DNA from 2 places in the Sulfurovum sp. MH2-6 genome. Region 2 is predicted to be linked to the other one. Evidence: riboswitches for the same ligand, from Rfam matches in the RefSeq annotation. Region 2 holds a riboswitch; the other holds the start of a gene.
What was found. Region 2 has a riboswitch for cyclic di-GMP ahead of AC4JOV_RS05925 (DUF4382 domain-containing protein). Riboswitches for the same ligand answer to the same signal wherever they lie in the genome.

Region 1 (6,040 bases), 660 kb from region 2:
GATCGCCTTGCTTAGGTCGATATTGAAGTTCAGGTAGTAATCACGGTACTTTACATTCTGCTCAGGGTCAAGTATCTCAAGCAGTGCCGCAGTCGGATCCCCTCTCATAGAACGCCCTACTTTATCGATCTCATCCAGTACGATCACCGGGTCCATACTTTTACCTTCGATCAATCCCTGCACAAGACGGCCCGGCATCGCGCCGACATAGGTACGTCTATGACCTCGAAGCTCATTCACATCTTCCAGACCACCCAAAGCGATACGGACCAGCGGTCTACCCAAAGCCGTAGCAATTGAGTTTGCCAATGACGTTTTACCCACACCCGGAGGTCCTGCAAAACAGAGTATCGCCCCGCTGGTCTCTTTTTGCTTCATCCCTCTTAAGGATGCAAGCTCTCGTACCGAGAAAAACTCGACGATACGCTCTTTGGGTTTTTCTAGTGAGTAGTGATCCTTGTCCAGCTCTTGCGCTACCTTCTCTACACTGAGGTTCTCTTTGGTATATTTGCCAAACGGCAGGTCAAGTACCCACTCCAGATAGCTTTGCAGTACATTGGCATCCGCAGATTCCGGATGCATACGTGCAAAACGCTCCAACTGCTTACTGATCTCCTTATAGGCATCTTCATGCATGTGGGGCTTCAGTGCTTCGATCTTTTCCCTGAAGTTGGCGATCTCCTCTTCACGCTGCGTATCGATACCAAGCTCCTGCTGGATCTCTTTGAGCTGTTCTTTGAGGAAGTACTCTTTATTGGTCTGTTCTATCTTACTGTGTACTTTCGTACGAATCTCTTTCTGGATCTTCGCTGCTTCGATCTCGGAAGTGATCACATCGATCAGTGCAAGCAGACGTTTCTCGATATTCAGTTCGATATAGAGTCTGTAGGCCACCTCTTTATCCAGCTTCAACATGGAAGAGACAAGATCGGCGATACGGTTAGGCTCATCGTTCTCCTCTATCGTACGCAAAAGGTCAGCCGGGATATTACTGTTAAGAGAAGAGAGTTTTTTGATCTTGGTTCTGAGTATATCCATCAGTGCATTGGTTTTCAGTTCATTATAGGGTTCCAGCTCTACTGTATCGATCATCGCCTGATTGATCTCTCCCTCGGTGCCCTCGACGATCTTTGCACGGGAAAGCCCCTGAAAGAGTATCTTTACCCTCCCGTCAGGCAGGTGCACTTTACGCATAATGGAGCCTACAACCCCTACTTTATACATCGCATCAAAATCTCTTTCTCCCTCTTTACCGCTCACTGAAGAGGTGACAAAGAGCAGAGAGTTATTCTCCATCGCCATGGTAGCGGCATCGATATCTTTCTGATTACTCAGAAAAATAGGACTGATCATAAACGGGTAGAGAAAGAGTTCGTCTTCTACGACCACAGGCAACTGTGTGGGAAATGCATCATAATCACTTAATTGCATACTAATATTTCCTTTGTTATTTCCATAAAATTTCTTCTGTAAATGTCTACCAGACTATATCAAACTGATAGCGTGTTTCTACTATTTTCACTTAGGCTACCGCAAAAAGATTAACGGTTTTCAACCGACTGCTACCTCACGTTAGTCAAAAACACGACCTACGATCCCCTGTTCAGGAGGGGTGATATCACTCTGCTGAATCACAGAATCTCTGTTTTTATCCCTGTATATCTTTGCCGCTTTCTCTTTGCCTGTACGTTCATAGAGTGCTGCAATATTTTCATTGAGAAGATACTGTGTCATATAGAGCCTGACGAGCATCGTCTCTATCAAAGGATGATAGTCCGACCCGGGATAACGGCTGAGAAAGATCTTTGCATTAAGGATGGTATCCTGTATCAACTTCTGATCCTTGTAAACATCCTTAATCCCCAAAAAAGAGGCCTTGATCTTCAAAAACTCGATATATTCACGATTGCTGCCTGCCCCGAAACGTTTGTTATACTCATCCAGATAGAAGTTGGCAAGCAGATACTCCTCCTGGCTCATATGCGCATGCGCAAGCATAATGATCGCAGACGGCATCATAGGGGAACGCATATGTTCACTTTTGAGCGAGACATAGTAAGCATCAGCTTTGTCCATATACCCGCCGGAGATACTCTTTGCTATCTTCTGATACCAGTAGAGCGCCGGCTTATTGAACTCTTCGACTGTACTCTCATCGCTTCCGCACCCTACAAGAAAAAAGGAGATAAATACTCCTATAAAAACTGTTTTCATCATCTGTAACATCTATCATCACTCCCTGTGAAGTTCTTTAACTCTCAATATCATAGCTCAAAATACGTAAAAAGCGTATTAGCTTCGAGAGATTCCAATCCATTATTTACATTAGAAAGAATTAAGTAACCTTATGCCATCATTAAACAATTGTAGGCCAAACCTATTGCGAGATAGGGACGGAAAGCCACGGGTCTCTTGTAGACAGCCGGGTTGCTTAATAGAAGTAAATTGGTTATTTATTTTACATTAATGTGTTTGGTCTCTTTTGTAGCTTTTTATTATATTTTTTAGTATAATAATAAGAAGCGGTTGGAAAGGAGGTTCCATGCAGTATCTGACCTATATCATTAAAAGATTTTTTTTGATTTTATTACCTTTTCGTAGAGTGAAAGGGAGTTTTATTTCTTTAGTCTCAGGCATCCTCATACTCTTTGGGGGTATCTTGTATGCAGAAACAGAACCGAACAATGGTTGTAGTGAAGCCGAACCGGTACTTGCATTCGGAATCTATACCGGATTAGTTCAAGGTTCCAGTAGTTCGGGAGATAGAGACTACTACTCGTTTGATGTTCCCGCCAATGGAACGCTAGAAGTCACCATCCATAACAATACAAATAAAATTTTAAATTACTCTGAGCTGAGAAACCCTTTCTGTCCTACGATTGCATCCGGGTCTATAGGGAATAATGCTTCAACACTCCTTACCATTCCCTCAACTTTGGCAGGGAAATATTTTATCTACCTGGAAGGGGACAGTGAGAATGTTGCGAATGCATATAATATTTCTGCTCGATTTACACCGAATGATCCGTCAGAGGGGAATGACCTGAAAGTAACAAAAATAGCAAATGTTGAAGAGGCTCTGATCTATGATCGTTTTTACTATACGGTGAGTGTAAGTAATATCGGAAATCAAAATGCCACAGATGTAAATCTCACCGATACACTGCCGGATGGTATGTCGGTTGATCTGGATATGACCAATGGCCTTACAAGCGAATGGGACTGTAGAGGTGAAAATAATCTTACTACGGGATTAGCTTACGGTATCGTAAAGTGTACACTGGATGGAGAACTTGATACAGGAGAGATTTCTATCTTCAGGCTGCATGTCCGTGCACCATCTGCGCAGCCTAACTCAGGAGTGGTGACAAATACCATAACAGTGGAGAGCGCACTGCCGGATGTGCATCCGAGTGACAATACCTTTACGGAGACGACTGGTATAACAAATGAAAAAGATACTGCCGAACATCTATGTTATACGGATATGACCCCATTACGTACAGTAGACTATAACAGCACCTGTGAAATGAAAGGTAACTTCTACTATGGAAGTGGATGTGAAGCGTATGTAGCGGTCAGAGAGTACAATGCAACGACTGTACTGAGTGATATAAAACTCTATAAGATGTATGCCCCGGAAACAAAAGCCGGTTCTTGTGACTATATCGGCTCCACATCAGGAGGGGCAGTGGGAGATGACTGTAACGATATCTCACATGCTACAGAGTATGGATCTTATACGCAAGGGTATGCCATTCATATCGATCACAACCTGGTAAACAATATAGAGGTACTCCTCCATGACAGCGGCACCTACAATACCCCTAGGATAGATGGTATTGCAATGTTCGGTGACTACTACACCGCACTGGGATTCCACCATAAAGGCCGTATCTATGAATGTAACGGGACCAGTGAGGGGGGTGTAACAGTCACATCGAGTGCAGACCTGATAGATACCCCTATCGATGGGAGCAATGCCTCCACCTATAATGCACATGCTGCAGATGTAGAGGGTTCGCTCAAATATATCCAGACGATGGTTGCCGGGATGCCAAGCAGAGAGGTCACCGGTGTACACCTCAATCTTGCGGGAGAAGCTGTCCCGTATGAAACACTTACAGGGATCCCCTACTCCATCGTACCCTATATGTCCGATGATACTTGTTCGTTGACAATAGACAATATCATCAACCCCAATACAGGGCAGCAGCTCGTCCTTGACATACTGCCCGATACTATCTCTGCACAGAATCCGATGATCGTACCGACCTCCGTCTCAAAAGCATCCAGAATGCGGTTGATCTTTGTCGATCCAAACTCTCTGAGTGTCGAAGGGCAGAACTGTCTGGCAAACAGTAGTACCACCGGTAACTTTGCCAGACTTGCGCAGTGTGTGAACTCCGAGGTTCAGTATAAAACTGCCTTTGGACAGGATGCCTGGGACCGATGCGGGATGGATGGGGGAAAACCATGTGATTCAGCCAATAACGGATTTGCTGATCCGAGTGATCCCACATATGACCCGGCAACAGACAGCATCTATGTGAATCAACTGGGATGTTATATGTGTACCTTCAACATCCAGCCTTCATGCACCACAGACAACTTTGCCATCCGTCCGGACCATATGGATACGGGGATGACCTCCCCTGATGCCCCGGACCTGCTGAGAGCAGGTAAGGAGTATCCCCTTTCACTCATAGCAAGATACCCTGATGACGGTATCCATACAAACGGGTCAGCGATCCCGACAGATGCTGTAGTCTCGGACTATACCGTGAATGATCACAACTACAACAGTGATCTTGAGTCCGTGGAGATCAGATATTTTAAAAATGGTCAACCCGATACGGAAGAGGTACTGGAAGGTAACGCTACGCTCAATACTACTCAGATAGGATTTATGGTGGGAGGACTTTCAAGTCAGAACCTCTCTGGACCATCCAGTGCGCCCAACCCGGATGAGACCGTAGCTGTATCCTATACGGATGTGGGGACCATCATGCTGAACATCTATGATAAGGAGTGGGCGGCAGTAGACAATGATGACACGCCTATGGATTGTAACACGAGCCGTGCGCATACCTATATCTGTACCTATGATATGGTTACCTTCATCCCACACCACTTCAGTGTGGACAATATCGTACTGAGAAACCACAACGACGGCAACTTCACCTATCTCTCCAACGACCTCAATATGTCTGCACATATGGATGTAACGATCAGTGCACTGAACGCCGAGGGGAATGTCACAAGAAACTTCAGAGAGGGAGAGCTTTTCTATGAAAACCCTGTCAGTGTTGACCTCAATGTCACAGAGTGGAACCCGTCACTCGCCAATAAACACCCGCTCAACAATGATACACTTATCCACGATATTCCGAATGAACTGCTGCTTGGATTTGGAGGTGAGGGTGAGGCAAACGGTACTCGTAACATCACATGGAACGACAGCAACCTGAGTCATAGATTGATGTTCAATTATCAGAGATACAACAACCAGCCTCTTAATCCATTCAGGGTTCCCGAGAGTGATGTAAATATCTCTGTAGCCTCTACCTATACCGCTTCCGGGAAAACGGCCGTTATCATTGGAACAGGCGTAGAGACGGATGAGAGAAATGCCACCTTCTACTTCGGGCGTGCCAAGGCTTCCAAAGACTTTTATGACGTAAAAGGGACAGAGGCAACGACACCGATCACTGCGCTTGTATACTGTGATATATTCCCTACTTGTACCTTCTTCCCTGACTCCATACAGCTTACAGGTCAAACCAATCTAAATAACTGGTGGCTCTCGCTTGATCACAATGAAAACACTGGAGACGGCAGTATCACACTTGAGAATCCTCCGACCCTTTCACTGGGTAACGGCAGTGCCACGGTAGATACAGATGTCAATATCATTGCAGATGCGCAAGACAGTAGTATCCAGGTAGAGAGAACCAGCGGGTCAACTACGGCGATATTTGATATATTCCTCAACACATCAACGCCTACCACTACGCATTCATGGATGATCTATAATGCA
Region 2 (6,040 bases):
GAACCGGGAACTCTCAGTCGTTGTTGCAGCGATGATGGACGGCAGTCTCTACTTTGGCGAGGATAACCTTAAACAACATACCCTCACGGAGATCGCTACGCTCCTTGGCTACTCTGTCCATCACAACAATGATCTTTTTACCGGGTTTAATTTTTATACCGATCACTATACCCTTACGCCTCCGACGAAACAGCTCTACCATATAGAGTACTTCTCCAAAGCGCTCTATGAACAAGAGATACTGCATACCTCACTGGACTACAAAAAAGCTATCCAGACACTCTCTAGCCATATTCATAAACGCTCCCTACTCTTTATGATAGGAGATTTCCTGGAGCCTATTGACCTCTCACTGCTCGCACAGAAACACGAAGTGATCGCCATTATCGTACGGCACAGGGAAGAAGAGAAGCCTCAAAAGCTGGGAGAAGTGATACTGGATGACCCTAAAAGCACAAAAAGCCTTCATACCGATTTTGGTACTTCGGGTATCCAAAACTATCTGACCATGCTCAACGCACATGATGAAGCGATGCAAACACATTTTATGCAATACAACATCAGACATACAACGATCTACACGGATGAAGATCCTGTGGAAAAACTGGTTAGATTATTTGTTTAACGTTTTGCAGTAGCAGAATCGGCCCATGGTTTAAAATGACATTTAACCATGTTACAGGTAACTCTTAACAAGTGCGACACTTCCTGATATTATAAATTGTACGGCGATCGCTCCAACTATCAAGCCCATAAGTTTTGTAATAATGCTTTGACCTGTCTCCCCAAGATAAGATTTTATATGAATAGAATTTTTAAAAACGATATAAACAATCAAAGCATTGACTAAAAATGCAGCGACTATTGCAAGAAGTTGGCCCATGTTTTGTACCTGATCTCTGACGATAATAATAGCTGAAAAGATACCGGGTCCAAATGTTATAGGAATTGCAATAGGAATTATTGCCAACTCTAAATTGCGCTTTCCATTCGTCAGTTTCTGATTCATTGAATCTTGATCAGATTGGATCATCGCCAGGGCTGTTAAAACCAATACTATTCCACCAATGACCTTTATAGAATTTGTATCGATATGAAAAAGGTTGAGGATAAAATTACCACTTATAAGTACGACAAAAAATGCTATCACTATCGTAATACTTACTCGTCTGGAGACCATAGAAATAGTTTGTTTATTTATATTTTCCCCTAAAAGTGAAAGCATCACTGCACTCACACCAATCGGATCAATTATTGCGAAAAAAGAAATGGTATGTTTGAGACATTCGGCAAAAAAATTTTCCATTTCAGGAATATAGCATAATTTATCGAAAAAAATATATAGTATTCGCTTTTTAATCGGTAGCCAAATGAAGTGTATAAACCCGATATCTGCTACCCTATCTGTTACGGTACAGATAGTAGCCTTTGAAAAGGATACGCCGTAAAGTACTTCGATATGCTTAGGGATCCAAAATACTGTTACCCATGCCATACTTAGATCGCACTGTAATATACATCAAAAAATGCCATCAGTTTACTATAAGTAAAAGTATCAGGTAAAGATAGAGAATTGAAATACGTAAAGTAAGTAAGAAAAACTCCCCCTCAAAAGAGGAGGATAAGGAGATATTCAAAAAATTAATGACTATAGGAGATATGGTTCTAGTGTTGTATCATTGATATCTATCGTTGTTGTTGTATCCGCTTCTACACCAACATTATTGATAAAGCCTAGAACAGTTTCAAACTCACCGTTAACATTGTTTTCTACCAATACAAGGTCATATGTACCAGTCGTCAACCAAGGCAAGGTGAAGTCACCATCAGTCGCATCTGTACTAAGTACAGCATTTGAGAAGTTGTTTGTGGCATTTGTTTCATTGTCATCCCACGTATCATTTGCATAGGCATAAAGAATTGCCTGAGAAGTTTCATTGATATCTGCAGTTACTGTACCGTTGATCTCTCCAACCTGGATATTGTCAACGATCTTGATTGTTGGTCTCAAGCTATATCCGTTTGCATTCATATTGACAGATTTTCTAAGATCAAAGTCTGCTGTCACATTTACAGTACCACCTGCCGGGATCGTAAAGCTACCGATCGCTTTGAAACCTGTTTGATCACCGCTTGGAACCTTCATATATGCTCTTCCGCCAAGTGTCTCTACATAACATTTTTCTGTATCAAGCTTGAAACGTACATGATCGATCACACCAGCCGGAAGCTCAACTTTGTTAAGCATTGACGTGTTTCCGTCCTGAAGGCTCAAAAGATCAATCGTAGTTTCGTTGAAATCTACCTCTTTCCAGCTCTCATTGCTGTCAGCATATTGATATTGAAGACCGATAAATGTCACATAGACACCCAAAACATTTTCATCATCGACAGGTGCATCAGTCACGCTCATTGTAACTGTCGCCATATCCGAATCTGAGGTACTACCTCCTCCACATCCAGAGAGTATCACACTTAAAGATAAGCCTAAAGCAGCTATAAGTTGTTTCATTCCCTATTTCCTTTATAACAAATTTACATACCATCTGAATTGTCTCAACGTAAACCATATCGTGCTTCTATAAGGAAGTAGATAGCTTACTCACAATAAAGAGGGCTTTTTTTGTTGTACAAACGAAGCGTAAAATTCACTTTGGCAACCCGGCTGTCTGCTGGAGACCCGTGGCTTTCCGTCCTTGTTTCGCAACAAGTTTGGCACAACAAACTGAATAAATACTAAATGTGAAATGGAAAACAGGAGAAAACAAAAAACGAAAGAATACTCTCTTCCTCAAGAAGTATTTGGCAACCCGGCTGTCTGCTGGAGACCCGTGGCTTTCCGTCCTTGCTTCACAACAAGTTTGGCACAACAAATAATATTTAAAAACTCAAATATTTAATAACGTTTTAATTATAGGGGTATTATTCTTAAGGTTTAATAAAGCAAATGTAAAATAAAAATAAATTCATATTATTTTATATATAAATTGACTTCCTGACTGAAACTTCTTGAGTAGGTGTCCGGTTAACACCTATAGGGAACTTTTGCCGAGGGGGGTATCCTTTGCCGTATACTTCAAGTGTGTATCCTGGTCATCAAAAAAGATATCCGCGCCGAACGCCTTGATCACTTCATACTTCTGTACCCCTCCCTGAAAAAACGCTTCATCGACACGTACACCCCAGGCATCAAGTGTACGAAGCACCCTCTCATGGGTGGAGAAGTTACGTGCAGTGACCAGTGCCGTACGGATCGGAGACTTCTCCATCGGAAATCTATCCTGGATATCCGAGATGACCTTCAGAAACTTGAAGAAGGGACCTTTACTCAGTGGATTTTTAGCATTATCACGTTCATGTGCGAGGAAGGCTTCCAGACCTTTCTCCTGATAGATTCTCTCACTCTCGTCACCGAAGATCACAGCATCTCCGTCAAAAGCGATCTTTACCATATCCGATTCAACATCGACCGTTGGTTTGTGAGGAAGTATCGTTGCGGCAGCGACATCTGCATTGATCGCATCCTGCACATCCGCAGGATGCGCAGAGAGGAAAAGGTCGACCTTAAATGCATCAAGATATTTGGCGACTGAGGTTCCCGCTGTCCAGCCGCTGCGTTCTATCTCCAGTTGATAGTGTGCGATAGAACGCCCGATACGAAGTCCGGTAGCAGCATTATTTCTTGAGAGGATGATCACTTCGATCAACTTGTCATCAAAACTTTTATTGATCGCCAGCAGGTTTTTGACAAAACGGAATGCCGTACCCACTTCCAAGGGAGTCTCTTCATGCTTCAGCTGATAATCATAGTAGGCTTCAAGGCCCTCTTCATCAAAGATACGATTCTCTTTTTCAAGATCAAACAGTGCTCTTGAAGAGATCGCAATCACCAATTTATCTTTTAGATCATAGGCCATTATTTACACTTTTATTCGTTCTTTTCGAACATATCGTTCTGAATCGCATTGGCTCTTTTGATCATGCGCCCAAAGGTAGAATCGATCGTATTGGTAAGTTCTTTTAAATCAGCCACATAAGACATAGCCTTATCCAGCTCGCCTTCGTTCATCTCCTGTTTTTTTCCAAACACCTTACCCAGCAATCCGCCTTTATTCTCATTTTTTGACGAAAGTATCCCACATATTTTGTCACTTTGTTCATGCCACTCTGCATGACGTGCCTCCAGGACTCTAATATTCTCACTACCATAGAGTTTGTTAAGCAGGGGTTTTCTCTCTGCCATCCATTTGTGGATCGGACAATCAAAAAGCTTCACACAGGCCTCTTCTTCCGGCAGTAAACCCTTCACTGCATTCTCCATCACTCTTAATCTGTGATCATGATGTACATTGAACTCTTTCAGTTCATTGATAAACGCATCTTTATTGCCCATAACATTCCTCCTGAGAATCATCTTGATGAAATTTTATCATAAATAGTCCACCAGGCAGCATGAATTTTGTTAAATAACAAAATTTAATAATTCATATTGTTTAACTTAAATAACTTTCAAGTATAATGCGCTTCTCAAAAACAGCTAATTTTAGAAGGAAAAACAGATGCATAGCCCTACCCCGAAAAATGAACAGATCATGCTAGATCCGAAAAGATATATCGTAAGTAAAACCGACCCAAGAGGTGTGATCACCTATGGTAATGACTACTTTGTAGAGATCTCCGGATATAAAGAAGCCGAACTGATCGGTCAACCTCACAATATGATTCGTCACCCAGATATGCCTAGAGTGATCTTTAAAGTAATGTGGGACCGTATACAAAATGGACAACCTATTATGGCTGTTGTAAAAAACTTGGCAAAGGACGGAAGATACTACTGGGTCATCACGGAGTTTGAGTCCAAAAAGGATAAACTCACCAATCAGATCACCGGGTATACTGCCTTTAGAAAAGCTGCATCTAACGATGTGATCAAAAAAATCGAACCCCTTTACGATAAACTGCTTGAGATCGAGGCACAGTCAGGTATGGAGGGTGCAGAGAAGTATCTCGTAGGTTTCCTCGAAGAGAAAGGAGTGTCCTATGATGAGTATATCAATGACCTGGTTGGTAATAAAGGACTTTTCAAAGTCTTCTTTACAGCCATGAAAAAGCTTTTTGGTTAAGAAAAAAGCTAAGAGATAGTACAATAAGTTACACTATATACAGGAGGGTAGAATGAGTTTCGGGAATATTGTGTTACTTATAATAGCGGTTGTAGGTGTTTATCTCATTATCATCTACAACAAATTTATCTCTCTTAGAGCTGGTATCAATGCTGCATGGTCAGATATCGATGTACAGCTCAAGCGACGTTATAATCTTATCCCTGCATTGGTTGATACGGTCCGGGGATACAAAGAGTATGAGGCGGAAACGCTTGAAAAAGTCATTCAGGCCAGACAACAGGGACTTGATGCAAGAAGTATGGAAGAGAAGGCTGCTGCGGCGAATATGCTCACAGGGACTTTAGGCAGACTCTTTGCTCTGGCAGAAGCATACCCGGATCTTAAAGCAAACACCAACTTCCTTGAGCTCCAAAGCCAGCTGAGCCAGATAGAAGATACGATACAGAATGCCAGACGCTACTACAATGCTATTGTACGTGACTACAATACCAAAGTACACTCATTCCCCGATCTTTATATCGCTCAAAAATTCAACTTCACAGAACGTGACTATTTTGAACTGGATGAAAGTGAAGCAGAGGCAGTGAAAAAAATGCCTAAAATAGATCTCTAGAACCCTGCAACGGTTTTATGTAATCACCCTGCGTTTACCGGGGTGTTTTACTTTATATGCAGAAACATAGCTATCACCATTGAACAGAGCAGTAAATGCTCAATCCAACCAACTCTCATCTATCACTGTAAACAGTGATCAAAACCTGATTTAATATGTCAATTTGAAATATTTTAGCCCTGTTTGTATTTTTTCATTTATACTTCCGGTTATGTATAGAAATAAAAAAGAAAAACTTTACGTTAATGATCTACTGGAATCTCCACAGATCACCTACCCCGGCTACTACAATGTCAGCAGT

Region 1: another riboswitch for cyclic di-GMP. It lies ahead of AC4JOV_RS02445 (DUF6701 domain-containing protein); the one in region 2 lies ahead of AC4JOV_RS05925 (DUF4382 domain-containing protein).

Annotation. Positions count from the first base shown of each region.
Region 1 is NZ_CM178170.1:503,474-509,513, reverse strand. It holds gene lon (endopeptidase La) at 1-1,431, opposite strand, end outside; gene AC4JOV_RS02450 (outer membrane protein assembly factor BamD) at 1,573-2,226, opposite strand; cyclic di-GMP riboswitch class I at 2,361-2,435, shown strand; gene AC4JOV_RS02445 (DUF6701 domain-containing protein) at 2,660-6,040, shown strand, end outside.
Region 2 is NZ_CM178170.1:1,163,811-1,169,850, reverse strand. It holds gene AC4JOV_RS05935 (DUF58 domain-containing protein) at 1-625, shown strand, start outside; gene AC4JOV_RS05930 (MarC family protein) at 677-1,495, opposite strand; gene AC4JOV_RS05925 (DUF4382 domain-containing protein) at 1,649-2,512, opposite strand; cyclic di-GMP riboswitch class I at 2,653-2,727, opposite strand; cyclic di-GMP riboswitch class I at 2,802-2,876, opposite strand; gene AC4JOV_RS05920 (5'-nucleotidase) at 3,033-3,917, opposite strand; gene AC4JOV_RS05915 (hypothetical protein) at 3,929-4,393, opposite strand; gene AC4JOV_RS05910 (PAS domain-containing protein) at 4,560-5,123, shown strand; gene AC4JOV_RS05905 (LemA family protein) at 5,194-5,739, shown strand; gene AC4JOV_RS05900 (hypothetical protein) at 5,951-6,040, shown strand, end outside.